DNA from 2 places in the Streptacidiphilus sp. PB12-B1b genome. Region 2 is predicted to be linked to the other one. Evidence: riboswitches for the same ligand, from Rfam matches in the RefSeq annotation. Region 2 holds a riboswitch; the other holds the start of a gene.
What was found. Region 2 has a riboswitch for ZMP and ZTP ahead of GXW83_RS17595 (bifunctional 5,10-methylenetetrahydrofolate dehydrogenase/5,10-methenyltetrahydrofolate cyclohydrolase). Riboswitches for the same ligand answer to the same signal wherever they lie in the genome.

Region 1: it holds a riboswitch for ZMP and ZTP, as region 2 does, so the genes downstream of both, glyA (serine hydroxymethyltransferase) here and GXW83_RS17595 (bifunctional 5,10-methylenetetrahydrofolate dehydrogenase/5,10-methenyltetrahydrofolate cyclohydrolase) in region 2, are expected to answer to the same signal.

The regions. Positions count from the first base shown of each region.
Region 1 is NZ_CP048405.1:6,830,482-6,837,853, reverse strand. It holds gene GXW83_RS29680 (RDD family protein) at 1-540, opposite strand, end outside; gene GXW83_RS29675 (DUF2752 domain-containing protein) at 666-1,205, opposite strand; gene GXW83_RS29670 (bifunctional methylenetetrahydrofolate dehydrogenase/methenyltetrahydrofolate cyclohydrolase) at 1,434-2,285, shown strand; gene GXW83_RS29665 (DUF3017 domain-containing protein) at 2,272-2,787, shown strand; gene GXW83_RS29660 (hypothetical protein) at 2,870-3,472, opposite strand; gene GXW83_RS29655 (XRE family transcriptional regulator) at 3,658-4,632, shown strand; gene GXW83_RS29650 (malate dehydrogenase) at 4,928-5,917, shown strand; ZMP/ZTP riboswitch at 6,008-6,096, shown strand; gene glyA (serine hydroxymethyltransferase) at 6,150-7,372, shown strand, end outside.
Region 2 is NZ_CP048405.1:3,938,422-3,945,793, forward strand. It holds gene GXW83_RS17575 (hypothetical protein) at 1-262, shown strand, start outside; partial or broken gene GXW83_RS17580 (oxidoreductase) at 461-598, shown strand; gene GXW83_RS17585 (TetR/AcrR family transcriptional regulator) at 686-1,411, opposite strand; gene GXW83_RS17590 (NAD(P)/FAD-dependent oxidoreductase) at 1,507-2,628, shown strand; ZMP/ZTP riboswitch at 2,683-2,768, shown strand; gene GXW83_RS17595 (bifunctional 5,10-methylenetetrahydrofolate dehydrogenase/5,10-methenyltetrahydrofolate cyclohydrolase) at 2,817-3,650, shown strand; partial or broken gene GXW83_RS35350 (IS5 family transposase) at 3,797-4,380, shown strand; gene GXW83_RS17600 (alpha/beta fold hydrolase) at 4,974-5,801, shown strand; gene GXW83_RS17605 (hypothetical protein) at 6,427-6,849, opposite strand; gene GXW83_RS17610 (cupredoxin domain-containing protein) at 6,860-7,276, opposite strand; gene GXW83_RS17615 (hypothetical protein) at 7,314-7,372, opposite strand, start outside.

The DNA.
Region 1 (7,372 bases), 2.9 Mb from region 2:
GCCCAGGGCCTTCTGGCCCAGGGACTGCCCCATCGTGCTCTTCATCCAGGCCAGCACGGCCGCGACGACGACGAAGGCGATGAAGTCGGCGAAGAAGTAGAGCCCCTGGCTGCCACTGGTCGTCGAATGAATGGCGCCGGCGCTGTCATAGGTGATCGTGGTGGTGGGCCGGGCCAGCGCGAAGACCAGGCCGTAGGGGATGAGCCCGATGGCTATGTGGTCGATCAGGAACGCGCCCACGCGGGCTATCCAGCTGGCGTAGAAGCCCGAGGGGTCCTGGTAGCCGGCGTACGGGTCCTGCTGCTGCGGGTAGGCGTACGGCGACTGCTGGCCGTAGCCGGGCTGCTGGGCGTACGGGTCGGCCGGCGGCTGCTGCGGGTAGCCGTAGCCCGGCTGCGGCTGCGGCGGCTGCTGGGGGTAGCCGTAGCCGGGCTGGGGCGGCTGCTGGCCGTAGGGATTGGGCTGCGGCGGCTGCTGGCCGTAAGGGTTGGGCTGCTGCGGCTGGCCGTACGGGTTGTTGGGGTCGGGCGGGTAACTCATGGAGCTGCCTCCGGGCAGGAAATGGAGCGGGCAGGACATCTTGCGGGAACGCGCGGGGCGGGGGACGGCGGGGTGTACCGCCGGCCCTGCTGACGCGCGGTGGGATCAGGGGAGCGGGCGGACGCTCAGACGGGCAGGAAACCGAACCGGTGCAGCTGCCACACCCAGGAGACGGCCGCCGCGACCGCGATGACGGTGTTCTGGCGGCGGGCCGTCTGCCGCCACCACCAGGCGCCGCCGCCCAGCGGGGCGAAGAGCAGGCAGACGCCCACCAGCACGGTCACCGGATTGGCCAGGACCGCCGCGCCGACATGCCCGGCGCCGAGGTCCATGAAGACCGACGTGCTGCCGCAGCCGGGGCAGGGCATGCCGGTGAACCTGCGGAGCGGGCACAGCACGCCGGGGTTGTCGTGCGCCTGCACGGCCGCGGCGACCAGGGCGACCACGCCCGCGCCCGTGCCGCGCATCAGCACCTGGCCGGGGGCGGCGTACGGTGAGCGGGCGAAGCGCGCCCAGCGGGCCCGCAGGGACCGGCGCAGGCCCGGCGCGGTCCCCCGGGCGCCGTCCGGCGCGCTGTACGATTCGTGGTACGAAGGGCGGCCGTGCGGCTGATCCAGTGGTGGCCGGTCGCGTGGGACCACCACTGGCTGGTACGAGCTGCTCACGTTCCCCCCGAGTACGTTGCGCTGCGGTCGAGCCCGTCCTCGCGGGCGACTCTGGAGGCAGCGCATTCTCGCGCCCCATGGTGGCTTTCTCCGGTGACGCTGTCCAGCGCCGGAGCGGGGCCCGGCGGAACTGTGCCGATACTGCAACCGGACCCCGGGCGTCCGTCCCGGGCGGCCCGGACCGGCCCTGGTTGCCCGCCACCCCCCGTCATCCAGGAGAATGGCTCCATGACCGCCCAGATTCTCGATGGCAAGGCCACCGCCGCCGCGATCAAGTCCGAGCTCGCCGTAAGGATCGAAGCGCTGAAGGCGCGGGGCATCACGCCCGGCCTCGGCACCGTCCTGGTCGGAGACGACCCCGGCAGCCACTCCTACGTACGCGGCAAGCACCGCGACTGCGCCCAGATCGGCATCGCCAGCCTGCAGCGCGAGCTGCCCGGCGACGCCACCCAGCAGGACGTCGAGGACGTCGTCCGCGAGCTGAACGAGAACCCGGCCTGCACCGGCTACATCGTGCAGCTGCCGCTGCCCAAGGGCCTGGACGAGAAGCGCGTCCTGGAGCTGATGGATCCGGACAAGGACGCCGACGGGCTGCACCCGATGAGCCTGGGCCGCCTGGTCCTGGGCATCGACGCCCCGCTGCCGTGCACGCCCAACGGCATCGTCGAGCTGCTGCGGCGGCACCAGGTGGAGATCAACGGCGCCGACGTCGTGATCGTCGGCCGCGGGATCACCGTGGGCCGCTCCATCGGCCTGCTGCTGACCCGCCGCAGCGAGAACGCCACGGTCACGCTCACCCACACCGGCACCCGGGACCTGTCGCACCACCTGCGCCAGGCCGACATCATCATCGCCGCCGCCGGTGTGCCGCACCTGGTCAAGCCCGAGGACGTGCGCCCCGGCGCGGTGGTGCTGGACGTCGGCGTCAGCCGCTCCGAGACCGGCCTGGTCGGCGACGTCCACCCGGGTGTGGCCGAGGTCGCGGGCTGGCTGTCGCCCAACCCCGGCGGTGTCGGGCCGATGACCCGGGCGATGCTGCTGTCCAACGTGGTCGAGGCGGCCGAGCGTGCCGCGCGCTGAGTCGTCGGAAACCCCGGCGGAGCCCGACGCGCCCGAGGCTTCGGCAGCGCCGGACACCGCCGGGGCGGGCGGCACGGCCGACGCGGGCGGGGCCGACGCGCCCAGGCCGAAGTCCCGCCGCCACCCGGTCGCCACCACCGGGACCTACCCCCCCGAGGGGTCGGCCGCGGCGCTGGGCAGCGGCCACCCGGTGCCGGTACGGCAGTGGCCGATCGTCATCGTGCTCACCATGGTCGGCGTCGGCCTCGCCGTCACCGCGCTGAACCAGTTCCGGCCGGGCGTGGTCACCATCGGAGCCGCCCTGCTGCTGGCCTGCGTGCTGCGGGTCGCCCTGCCCGACGTGGGGATGCTGGCGGTGCGCAGCCGCTTCACCGACGTACTGGTGATGGGGGTGCTCGGGGTCGCCATCATCCTGCTGGCCCTGGCCTCCGAGCCGGACCCGGTGATCACCCTGCCCTTCGTCAACGAGATCGCCCGCTTCCTGGGGCGTGGCGGAGGCTGACCGCACCGGGAACCGGCGACGGCGCCCCGCCCACCGCGTACCTGTGCGCGGAGGGCGGGGCGCCGTCGTGTGGGGCCGGCCGTCAGCCGCGGCGCAGGCGTTGGTGCAGGCGGTGGTGGCCCCGGTGGTGGCGGTGGTGGTGCCGCAGGCCGTGGTCCCAGCCCCGGTCCCAGCCGTGGTGCCCGGCGGCGTAGCTCTGCAGGCCCATCGGACGGGCGGCCAGCGGGACGGCGGCGCGCGGAGCGGCGGTGCGGTGCATCGAGGCGGCGAGGTCGTAACGGGCCGCCTGGTAGCCGGCGCCGCGGTAGCGGACGGCGTGGCTGCGGACGAAGTGGTCCCGGCGCGCGTGGTGGCGGTGGTGCCGGCGGCCGTGGTGCCGGACCGAGCGGACGGCCACCGGACGCACCCCCGGACGCATCGCCGGGCGGTCGGCCAGCGCCGGGGCCAGCTCGACCAGCGGCGCGCCCGGGCCGTCGGCCCGCTCGAACAGCGGCACGCAGTGGTGGTGCCGGAACGGCATACCGGCCGCGACCGTGCCCTGCTGGGCCCAGTCGTTCCAGGGGCCCCAGGGGGTGTGGGCGGTGGCGGCGGAGGCGGCGGGGGCGACGGAGAGCAGCAGGCCGAAGCCGGTGGCGAGCGTCGCGGCCCCCACGGCCAGACGCTTCCCTGCAGAACGTACGGACACGAGAACATCCTTCCCAGCGGCGGGAGGCCAGCCCGGTCGCGGTGGCCCCTCCTGTGACCAAGAGTTGCCAACCGACTACAAAAGCGGTAACCAGGAAGCCGAATCTGGGACAAGATGGGACGTCCCAGGCTGTGACCTGCTGGGACGTCTCGTCGAGTTCAGGAAACTGGGACAGGAGGTGGGACGTGACCCACTGGCAGCAGTTGCCGGACAGCCTCGACCCGGATGTGCGGCGGCTGGTGGAGCAGTTGCGCCTGCTTAAGGACCGCAGCGGGCGCAGCCTGCAGTCGCTGGCCGAGGCCACCGCCTGCAGCAAGTCCGCCTGGCAGCGCTACCTCAACGGGACGAAGTTCCCGCCGCGCGCCGCCGTGGCCGGCCTCGGCCGGATCACCGGCGCGGACGCGCCCCGGCTGATGCTGCTGTGGGAGGTCGCCGAGGCGGCCTGGCTGCCCGATCCGCTGCCTCCCGCCGCTCCGCCGCCGGTTGCGCTGGTCCCGGCCGTCCGTCCGGCGCCGCCGGTGCCGGTCGCCGTCCGGCCGACGGCCTTCCCGGCGCCGGACCCGCTGCCCCTGGTTGTGCCCGGCAGGCCGTCGGCGACACCCCGGCGACCCCTCGTTCCTGTGTTCGCCCTGGCCGGAGGGGCACTGCTGCTGGCCGCCGCCGGGGTGATCGCCGCCCCGACGCTGTGGCCCGGGGCGGACGTCGGCGGCAGCCCGGGCCTGTCCGGCCACCCCGGCCGCCCGGACCAGGACGCGCTCACGGCCGGCCGCTGCTCCGGCTCCTCCTGCCAGGGCCGCGACCCGTACGCCACCGGCTGCGACCGGGGCGCCACCGTGGCCGGATCGGTGGACGTGGACTCGCTCATCGTCCAGCTGCGCTACAGCCCCCGCTGCGGCGCGGTCTGGACCCACGCCCAGGGCGGCACCCGGGGCATGACCCTCCGTTCGCTGTCCATCAGCGGCGACAACGGCAGCGTGCTGGCGACCGTCCCCGTCGCCGGGGCCTCCGCGTCGGCCGACCACAGCCCGATACTGGCCGCTGGGAGCCCGGACCGGGCCGAGGCGTGCGCGGTCGTGGACGACGTCCAGGCGTGCGCGGGCACGGACGACCCGGGCGGCCCCCCGCGCGTGCTCACCTACCTGCCGTCCGGCCCCGGCTGACCGCGGGGGCGCCGGGCGCCACGCCGTCAGTACCGTGCTGATCTGCCTTCATGCCGATCCGGTATGGCCGTTCGGGAAACGTGACGAAGGCCGCGCGGGCAGACCCGGCCAGGAGGCGCACGCACCCCCGGCTCTGGGATAACCTGGCGGGGATCTCTTGAGATCAAGAGACAGATCAGGGACTGGCTCTACGCGGGCGTGCCCGACCGGTCCGAGACCGCCACCCGGCCTCGACCGCGCAGTCTGCTGCGGCCGAAACCTGACCTCCACCAGGTATCCAGCAGGAGACGTCATCATGACCCGCACTCCCGTCAATGTCACCGTCACCGGTGCCGCCGGCCAGATCGGCTACGCGCTGCTCTTCCGCATCGCCTCCGGCCACCTCCTGGGCGCCGACGTCCCGGTGAAGCTGCGTCTGCTGGAGATCCCGCAGGGCGTCAAGGCCGCCGAGGGCACCGCAATGGAGCTGGACGACTGCGCGTTCCCGCTGCTGGCCGGCATCGACATCTTCGACGACCCGAACAAGGGCTTCGAGGGCGCCAACGTCGGCCTGCTGGTCGGCGCGCGTCCGCGCACCGCCGGCATGGAGCGCGGCGACCTGCTCTCCGCCAACGGCGGCATCTTCGGCCCGCAGGGCAAGGCCATCAACGACCACGCGGCCGACGACATCCGCGTCCTGGTCGTCGGCAACCCGGCCAACACCAACGCCCTGATCGCCCAGCGCAACGCGCCGGACGTACCGGCCGACCGCTTCACCGCGATGACCCGGCTGGACCACAACCGCGCGGTCGCCCAGCTCGCCAAGAAGCTCGGCGTCTCCGTCGCCGACGTCAAGAAGCTCACCATCTGGGGCAACCACTCCGCGACCCAGTACCCGGACGTGTTCCACGCCGAGGTCAACGGCGAGAACGCGGCCAAGGCCATCGGCGACGAGTCCTGGCTGGGCGACACCTTCATCCCGACCGTGGCCAAGCGCGGCGCGGCGATCATCGACGCCCGCGGCGCCTCCTCGGCCGCCTCGGCCGCCAACGCCGCCATCGACCACGTCTTCACCTGGACCAACGGCACCGCCGAGGGCGACTGGACCTCCGCCGGTGTCATCTCCGACGGCTCCTACGGCGTGCCCGAGGGCCTCATCTCGTCCTTCCCGGTCACCGCCAAGGACGGCAGGTTCGAGATCGTCCAGGGCCTGGACATCAACGACTTCTCCCGCGCCCGGATCGACGCCTCGGTCAACGAGCTGGTCGAGGAGCGCGACGCGGTCAAGGGCCTCGGCCTGATCTGAGCGCCGCCCGCTGATCCGTCAGCCGCTCTGCCCGTGCCCTGTCCCGCCCAGCGGACAGGGCACGGGCGTTTCCCGGGATCGCCGCTAGGCTGGTGCGGCCGCGACTGGCGCACGTGGAGGGAACCACGAGGGAGCGGCCGAGCAGGACCACCGGTGTGCCGTCCGCCTGGGCACCCGGGTCGACCTCCAGTACGACAGTCGTACGGAGCGGATGACCCGGAGGGGCCCCGCCATGACGGAGCAGCAGCACCCGAACCCCCAGCACCCGAACCCCCAGCAGACCCGGCACCCCGAACTGCGCGAGGCCGATCCCGAGATCGCCGCGCTCGTCGCCGCCGAGGAGCAGTTGCAGGCCGACACCCTGCGGCTGATCCCCAGCGAGAACTACGTCTCCGCCGCCGTCCTGGAGGCGACCGGCACGGTGCTGCAGAACAAGTACTCCGAGGGCTACCCCGGGAAGCGCTACTACGAGGGCCAGCAGAACATCGACCAGGTGGAGACGCTGGCGGTGGAGCGGGCCAGGGCGCTGTTCGGCGTCGACCACGCCAACGTCCAGCCGTACTCCGGTTCGCCCGCCAACCTCGCCGTCTACCTGGCCTTCCTCAAGCCGGGCGACACCGTGCTGGGCATGGCCCTGCCGATGGGCGGCCACCTGACCCACGGCTGGGGCGTCTCCGCGACCGGCTCCTGGTTCAACGGCGTGCGCTACGGCGTGCGCGCCGACACCGGCCGGACCGATCTGGACCAGGTCCGGGAGCTGGCGCTGAAGGAGCGCCCGAAGCTGATCTTCTGCGGCGGCACCGCCGTCCCGAGGACGATCGACTTCGCCGCGTTCGCCGAGATCGCCCGGGAGGTGGACGCCGTCCTGGTCGCGGACATCGCGCACATCGCCGGTCTGGTCGCGGGCGGCGCCCACCCCAGCCCGGTCGGCCACGCGGACGTGATCTCCACCACCACCCACAAAACCCTGCGCGGTCCGCGCGGCGCCCTGCTGATGTCCACCGCGCAGCACGCCCGCGCCCTCGACCGGGCCGTCTTCCCCGGGCTCCAGGGCGGCCCGCACAACCACACCACGGCGGCGGTCGCGGTGGCGCTGAAGGAGGCGTCCGGGCCGGAGTTCCGGGCCTACGCGCACCAGGTGGTGGACAACGCCCGCGAGCTGGGCGAGCAGTTGGCGGCGCGCGGCTTCGACCTGGTCTCCGGCGGCACCGACAACCACCTCCTGCTGATCGACCTGACCGGCAAGGACGTCCCCGGCAAGGTCGCCGCCAAGGCTCTGGACCGGGCCGGGATCGTGGTCAACCACAACACCGTGCCGTACGACACCCGCACGCCGTTCGACCCCTCCGGGATCAGGATCGGCACGCCCTCGCTCACCTCACGCGGCATCCCGCGGAGCGCCATGGCCGCCGTCGCCGCCTGGATCGACCGGGCGGTTCTGGCCGCCCGCAGCGG
Region 2 (7,372 bases):
CTACAACAACGGCGGTACGCCGGTCTGGGCCTCCGGGACCAATACCGGCTCGCCCAACACCATCGTGATGGCAACCAACGGCAACCTCCTCATCTACAACAGCGCCGACTACCTCCAGTGGCAGACCGGCACCGGTTGGACAGACCACCGGAACTACGGCGCCTACGTGTGCTTCCAGACCGACGGCAACATGGTTCTCTACGCGCCCAACGGAGGCAACCACACCTGCTCCGGCACCGCCCTGTGGGCCAGCGGCACCTGACGCAAACGGTCACGGCGCGCCCGCCACGCTCTGCACGACTGCGCGGGGCGGGTGCCCCCTTCCGGGTGCTCCGGCGCCCAGCACGGTCCAGACGGCGTGCGCCTTCCCGGAGGTCGGCGGGCATGCAGCGCTCGGCCGCCCGATGCACGCCCTCAGGTCCGCTCTGTCTGAGCAGGCGGGCCTGATCACCGCACGTGAATGGCCAGGGTAGGCGCGCTCGTGGTCCTCGCCGTCCGCTCGGTGGACAAGGGGCGGGCGGTCGCCGCGACATTCCCGGGACGACGCGCCGAGGTACGTGAGCTCGACGTGTCCGACCTCGCCTCGATCCGCCGGTTCGCGGCCCAGTGGTCGGGCACGATCGACGTCCTGATCAACAACGCCGGGATCATGGCCGTGCCGCTCAGCCGTACCCCACGCCGCAGGTCAACCGGATGCGGGCTGCAGATTGTTCATGAGCAGGCCGAGGGCGAACTCGAAGCGGTCGTGTCCGGTGCCGGAGATCAGCTCGGCGGCATGGCGTCGAGTCTGCGGGAACTGCTCGGCAGGCAGTGCGGTGAAGCGGTCCAGCAACTCCTCGTGGCTGAGCACCCATTCCTGATCCTGGCGCTGGCGCCGTTGCTGGACCAGTGACTGCTCCAGTGCGTAGGCGCTGACGTAGAGGGACATCGCGTCGCGGGCCCATCCGGCCGTCCTCGGTTCGACGTCGCCCGCAAGCATGATCGCCAGGATTCCTTCGCCGACCCGCAGCGTTTCGAGGTTGGCCGCCACCACGGCCAGCGCGGCGCGCGAGACTCCAGGATATTTCAGGTACAGGTCGCGGATCTGCGAGTACACCCCGAGCAGCTGCTCGCGCCAGGAGGCCGGGTCCGGTTCGGGCAGCACGACCTCGGCGTAGAGCCTGCCGATCAGCAGATCGTCGATCTCGTCCTTGCTGACGATGTGCGCGTACAGCGACGACGGACCTGTGCCGAGCACGGCGGCGACCCGGCGGATGGTCAGCGCGTCGTACCCCTCCGTGGCGACGACTTCCAGGGCGGCGTCGGTGATCCGGTCAAGGGTGATCGGCTTCTTGCGGGGGGCCGACGCTGTGGCCTGCGCTGCGGGCTGGGCGTGGCGGGCTGCACGGCGTTGGCGGGGATCAGCGGACATGCTCGCCACTATAGCTTGACACGATCTTAGTTCGTTGAGTAGAACTTAGATCGTTAGGACGAACAAAGTTCGTTTCGGTGTCTCGGAGGTGTGTGATGCGAGTTTCCGTTGTCGGAGCCGGTCTGGGAGGCCTGGCTCTCGCCCAGGGTCTGCGTGGTGCCGGGATCGAGGCCGACGTGTTCGAGCGCGACCCGGGGATCGTCGCGCGGTTCCAGGGCTACCGGCTCGTGCTGAACCCGACCGGTTTCCAGGCGGTGCGCGACTGCCTGCCGACGCGCTGGCACCCGCTGCTGGACGAGATCATCATGGACGCCTCCGCCGAGCAGCTGGTCCTGGACCCGCAGCTGAACGCGATCGGCAGGCTCGGCGCGGGCCGGACCGGCATCGTGGTCGACCGGCAGGTGCTGCGACACCTGTTGCTGACCGGCCTCACCGTGCACACCGACGCCGCGCTGACCGGCTACGACGTGCTGGCCGACGGCAAGGTCCGAGCCCGGTTCGCCCGCCGCGACCCGGCCACCGCCGACCTACTCGTCGGCGCGGACGGCGTCACCTCCGCGGTCCGCGGGGTGCTGTCGCCGCAGACCACCCCGACCGACACCGGCGTCCGGTTCGTCATCGGCCGCACCCCGCTGACCGACGAGTTCGCCGGCCTGTCCAAGGCCTACGGCTCGAAGATCACGGGCGACGGCGTCAGCCTGCTGCTCGGCGCCATGCGCTTCCGTACCCCGCCCAAGCAGGCCGCCGAGCAACTGGCCCCCGAGGTCACGCTGCCCGACATCGGCGACTACGTGCGGTGGGCCATGATCCTGCCGCCGAACGGCTCGCTGGGGGAGCTGACCGCGCAGGACGCCGTGCTGTCCAGGATGGAAGGTTGGCACCCGGAGCTGCGCGCGCTGATCGAGCAGGCCGACCCGGACAACAGCACGCTGCTGTCCATCCGGGTGGTCAAGCCCGGTGAGCGCTGGGCGTCCGGCCCGGCCACACTGCTCGGCGACGCGATCCACGCCACCTCCCCGACCGGCGGCAACGGTGCGAACACCGCGCTGCGCGATGCCGACCTGCTGCGCCGCTGCCTGGTCGAGACCAATGAAGGCCGCCAGGATCTGCTCAGCGCGGTCGACGCCTACGAGCGCCAGATGTTCGAGTACGGCGCCGAGGCCGTGCGCAGCAGTCTCGAGAAGCTGCCCGCCTTCGCCCCCGAAGCGAAGCTGTAGCAGTTGTCAGGATGTGTGGACGGGGCCAACCGGCTGATATTCGCAGGTATTGTGAGCTCGGGTCGTGACTGGCGCTGAGGTGGAGTACCACCGGGGAGCGGCCTGACGCCTCGTCGATGCCGTGCGCCTGGGCACCTCGTTGTGGAGCTCAGGAGTGGCACGTGGTGGAGACGCAGCAGGCGCGGCTGATGGACGGTACGGATCTCGCCCGTCGAATCATCGAGAACAGCGCGGCAGCCGCCGTGGACATCCGTCGGCGCACGGGGGTCTCCCCCTGTCTGGCGACCGTGCTGGTCGGAGAGGACCCGGCCTCGGTCACGTACGTGCGGATGAAGCAGGCCCGTTGCGCGAAGGCCGGGATCCGCTCGAGGCATGTGGCTCTGCCCGCCTCCGTGAGCAGCAGCGGCCTGGTGGAGGCCGTCACCGAACTGTCTGAGGATCCGGACGTGCACGGCATCCTGCTGCAACACCCAGTGGGGGCGCACATCGATGAGCGCGCCGCGTTCGAGGCGATCGCGCCGGACAAAGACGTCGACGGCGTCACCATGCACTCCTTCGCGGCGATGGGGTTCGGGCTGCCCGGCTTCGTATCCTGCACGCCCGGAGGGATCATGCGCCTGCTGGACGAGTACGACGTCAACCTCACCGGCAGGCACGCCGTCGTGGTGGGACGCAGTCCTATCCTGGGCAAGCCGGTCGGCATGCTTCTGCTCGGGCAGGACGCCACGGTGACCTACTGCCATTCCCGCACCGTCGATCTGCCCTCGATCGTGCGCGGGGCTGACGTCCTGGTTGCCGCGGTTGGCCGGCCGCGCTTCATCAACGGGGCGGACGTAAAGCCCGGTGCCGTAGTGATCGACGCGGGGTACAACCCGGGCAACGTCGGGGATGTTGACTTCGAGACCGCGCGCCACCGGGCGAGTCTGATCACCCCTGTCCCCGGTGGTGTCGGCCCGGTGACCATCGCCGTCCTCCTCGCGCAGACGGTCGACGCGGCGGAACGTCAGCTCGTCCGGCCCTGACCCAGGCGCTGTTGGTCCTGCTCGGCGCTGCCCTGCTCGGCCAGCGGTGGGATAGAGGCCGCCCCGGTCACCTCAGCGGTAGCGCCTTCCGACTAGGCCATTTCTTTTGGATCTAGGCCATTTCTTTTGGATCGCTCGTGCGAAACTGGGCGATCGACGGCACCTGGGAGCGGGTCTTCACCGCGCTGCTCGCCCATGCCGATACCGAGGGCGACCTGAAGCGGGTCGTCGCGGTGGACTCCACCATCGTGCGTGCGCACCAGAACGCCGCCAGGGCCCGCACAAAGGGCCCCGGCCAGCGAACGGGTCCGCCACGCGATCGGACGCCCGCGTGGCGGGCTGACCCCGAAGGTCCACCTCGCCGCGGACAGCCGCTGCCGCCCGCCGTGCTTCCACCTCACACCCGGCCAGGCCGGCGACGCGCCCGCGTTCGAGCACGTCATGGCCGCCCTGCGCGTCCCCAGAGCGGTCGGCCGCCCCCGCACCCGGCCTTTCACGGTCCTGGCCGACCGGGTACTCGTCCCAGGTGATCCGCGACCACCCGCGCAGACGCCACATCCGGGCAGTGATCCCACAACCCTCCAACCAGATCGCCAACCGCAACACCGTCGAACGCTGCATCAACCGCCTCAAGAACTGGCGCGGACCGGCCACCCGCTAGGAAAAGACCACCACCGTCTACCGGGCCGGACTCCACATCGCCGGCATCTACATCTGGTCAGCCCGCTGATCCAAAAGAAAGACCCTAGCCGGTGCCCGACCCCGCAAGGTGTCGCGGACTGTGCGGGGCGCTCACCATGTACTCGACGTTCTCCTGGGAGACCGTGCACTCCGCCCGCACCGGACAGGCGGTACGGGCCATCGGGAGTGCCGTCTCCACCGTGTCGCCGGGTTGGGTGCCGTCCTCATCGGCATCACCGCAGCCCGAACCGTCGGGGCCTGACCCGCTCGGCAGGGGAACGGCGGGCTCGCGAAGTCCACGGACCGGCACCGCAAGCAGGGGGCTTGCGCGATAGCAGCGGTGCCCCGGCCCGTCATCGCGGTGACCCGCTTTCGTGGAAACGGGTCGCCCGGATGGTCTATCTCGTCCGACGGATGAGGATCGGCGCACACTTGGGCTGTTCAGAGCGAGAGTGCCGAGACGGTGACGTCGTCGGGGTGCGGGCGGCACCAGGGCGTGCAGGATGGGGAACGGGAAGCCAGCAGACCGCCGGGACCGCAGGTGGTCCCTTTCCCTGGGGCCCGCACGACGGGTGCCGTGGTCCCGTACCGGTGCGGGCTGCTCCCTGTGCGGGCGGCCGCGGATGCGAAAGGAACCCCGCCATGCCTGTCATCACCACCCGCGACGGTGTCGAGATCTTCTACAAGGACTGGGGGTCGGGTCGTCCGGTGGTCTTCATCCATGGCTGGCCGCTGAACGGCGACGCCTGGGAGGACCAGCTCAAAGCGGTCGCCGACGCGGGCTTCCGCGGTATCGCGCATGACCGCCGCGGCCACGGGCGTTCTACCCCGGTGTGGGACGGCTACGACTTCGACACCTTCGCCGACGACCTCAACGACCTCATCACGCAGCTCGACCTGCACGATGTCACGCTGGTCGCGCACTCCATGGGAGGCGGTGAACTGGCCCGCTACATCGGTCGGCACGGCACCGACCGGATCAGCCAGGCGGTGCTGCTCTCCGCCGTCACGCCGCTGATGCTGCAGGGCCCGGACAACCCCGAGGGCGTCCCGCAGAAGGTCTTCGACGGCATCAAGGACGGCATCATCGCCGAGCGCTCGCAGTTCTGGAAGGACACCGCCGAGGGCTTCTTCGGCGCCAACCGCCCCGGCAACAAGGTCACGCAGGGCAACAAGGACGCCTTCTGGTACATGGCCATGGCCCAGACCATCGAGGGCGGCGTGGACTGCGTGGACGCGTTCGCCGCGACGGACTTCCACGACGACCTGAAGAAGTTGGACATCCCGACGCTGATCGTGCACGGCGACGACGACCAGGTCGTGCCGATCGACGCCACCGGGCGCAAATCCGCGAAGATCATCCCGAACGCGACCCTCAAGGTCTACCAGGGCGGCTCCCACGGCATCGCCCTGGTCCCCGGCGACAAGGAGAAGTTCAACAAGGACCTCCTCGAGTTCCTCAACAGCTGACGCGCCCGGACGCAGCGAGCGGCACAGCAGAGCAACGCCACCGCCCCGCCCGAATGCCCGTCCGGGCGGGGCGGTGGCGCCATGACGGCATGGCCCGGCAGATCGTCGACGTCGAATTCGACACCGACCAGATCCTCCACACCCCCAACCCCCGGCCACGCCGCTGACCCGGCGCGGCACACTGCAGGACCAAGGAGTACATCCTTCGATCCCAGGAGGGCAGACAATGCGTTGTGGTGGGCCGGCCGCTGCGGCTGTGAGGTTTCCGCTGCCCTGGTCCCAGCCGTCGATTCCCGGGTGCCCGGTGGCGGTCCATTCGCCTACGCCTCGCTGCCGTCAGCACCCTCGCGGGATCTACGGGGGCCGGATCACTCAGCGGGATGCGCCCCAGAACAAGCAGGAGGCCGTCCTGTGGGCGGGCGCTCGTTGCCGGTCACCTTGCCGGCGCCTTCCTTGGCCTTGCCCTTGAGCTTGTCCGCGGCGCTCGAAGCCTTGTCGTCGGCACCCCTGGTCATCTCCTCCATCGGTTGAGACGGGGACTGCCTCGGCCCGTCGCCTACCCCGCGATCCATCCGGCACCGGTGCCAGGATCCGCAGCTTTCGGCGGGCGGTGTCCGGCCCACCGTCAGCCGGTCGACGCCGGGTTCCCGCTGCGTGGTCGGCGTCGCCGGGCGAGCAGCGGTGTCAGCGCCGCGATCGCGGCCGCCTGGCCGATCAGGGCCCAGACTTTGTCGGCGAACCAGGTCGGTTCGTACATGTCCGGCAGCGGGCCGAGGGTGCCGGGGTCGGCGTAACGGTAAAGCAGGATCGCTGCCAGGCCGGCGGCGGCGGTCAGCCAGGCGAAGGCGTCGCCAGCCACGTGCCGCCAGAACACCACGAGCAGCGCCGCGATGGTGGCGGCAGCGGCCTCGATGCGGAACAGCGTGCCCTCGCTGACGGTGGAGGAGGTGACCGAAGAGTACTGGTGGGCCAGCTTGAGGTGGATGTAGGCGTCGACTGCGAGGCCAACAGCTGCGACACCTCGCAGGACAAGGGACACGGCGGCCATGAGGGGCTCCTTACCGGACTGTCAGTGTGCCGTGCATGGATGCGTGGATGGTGCACACGTACGGGTAGGTGCCGGCAATGGCCGGGGCGGTGAACGTCGCCGATTTGCCGGGGGTGACAGGTCCCGTGTCGAACTTGCCGCCGGAACTGGTCAGGGTGTGCGTGGTGGAGTCGTGGTTGACGATGGTGATGGTCTGCCCGGGGTGCACTGTCAGGTTCATCGGGCTGAAGGCGAAGTTGTCGATGACTATCTGTGCCGCTGCCGCGGCGGGGGCAGAGCTCGGGGCGCCCGGGCTGCTGGGGGAGCTCTGGCTGTTCGGGGCTGTCATCGGAGCCGGGGTGGATGGGGCGGCTGTCGAGGAGCAGCCGGCGATGGCCAGCAGGAGTACCGCTGCCGGGAGCACGATGCGGATCGGGTTTCTGGGCATGTCATGTCCTTCTTTGCGGAGCGGCTCGGCTGTGCGGCTATTCGCTCCAGCACCCGAGGATGTCGGTAGCGACTTCGTAGGACAGGTCGGCCCGGG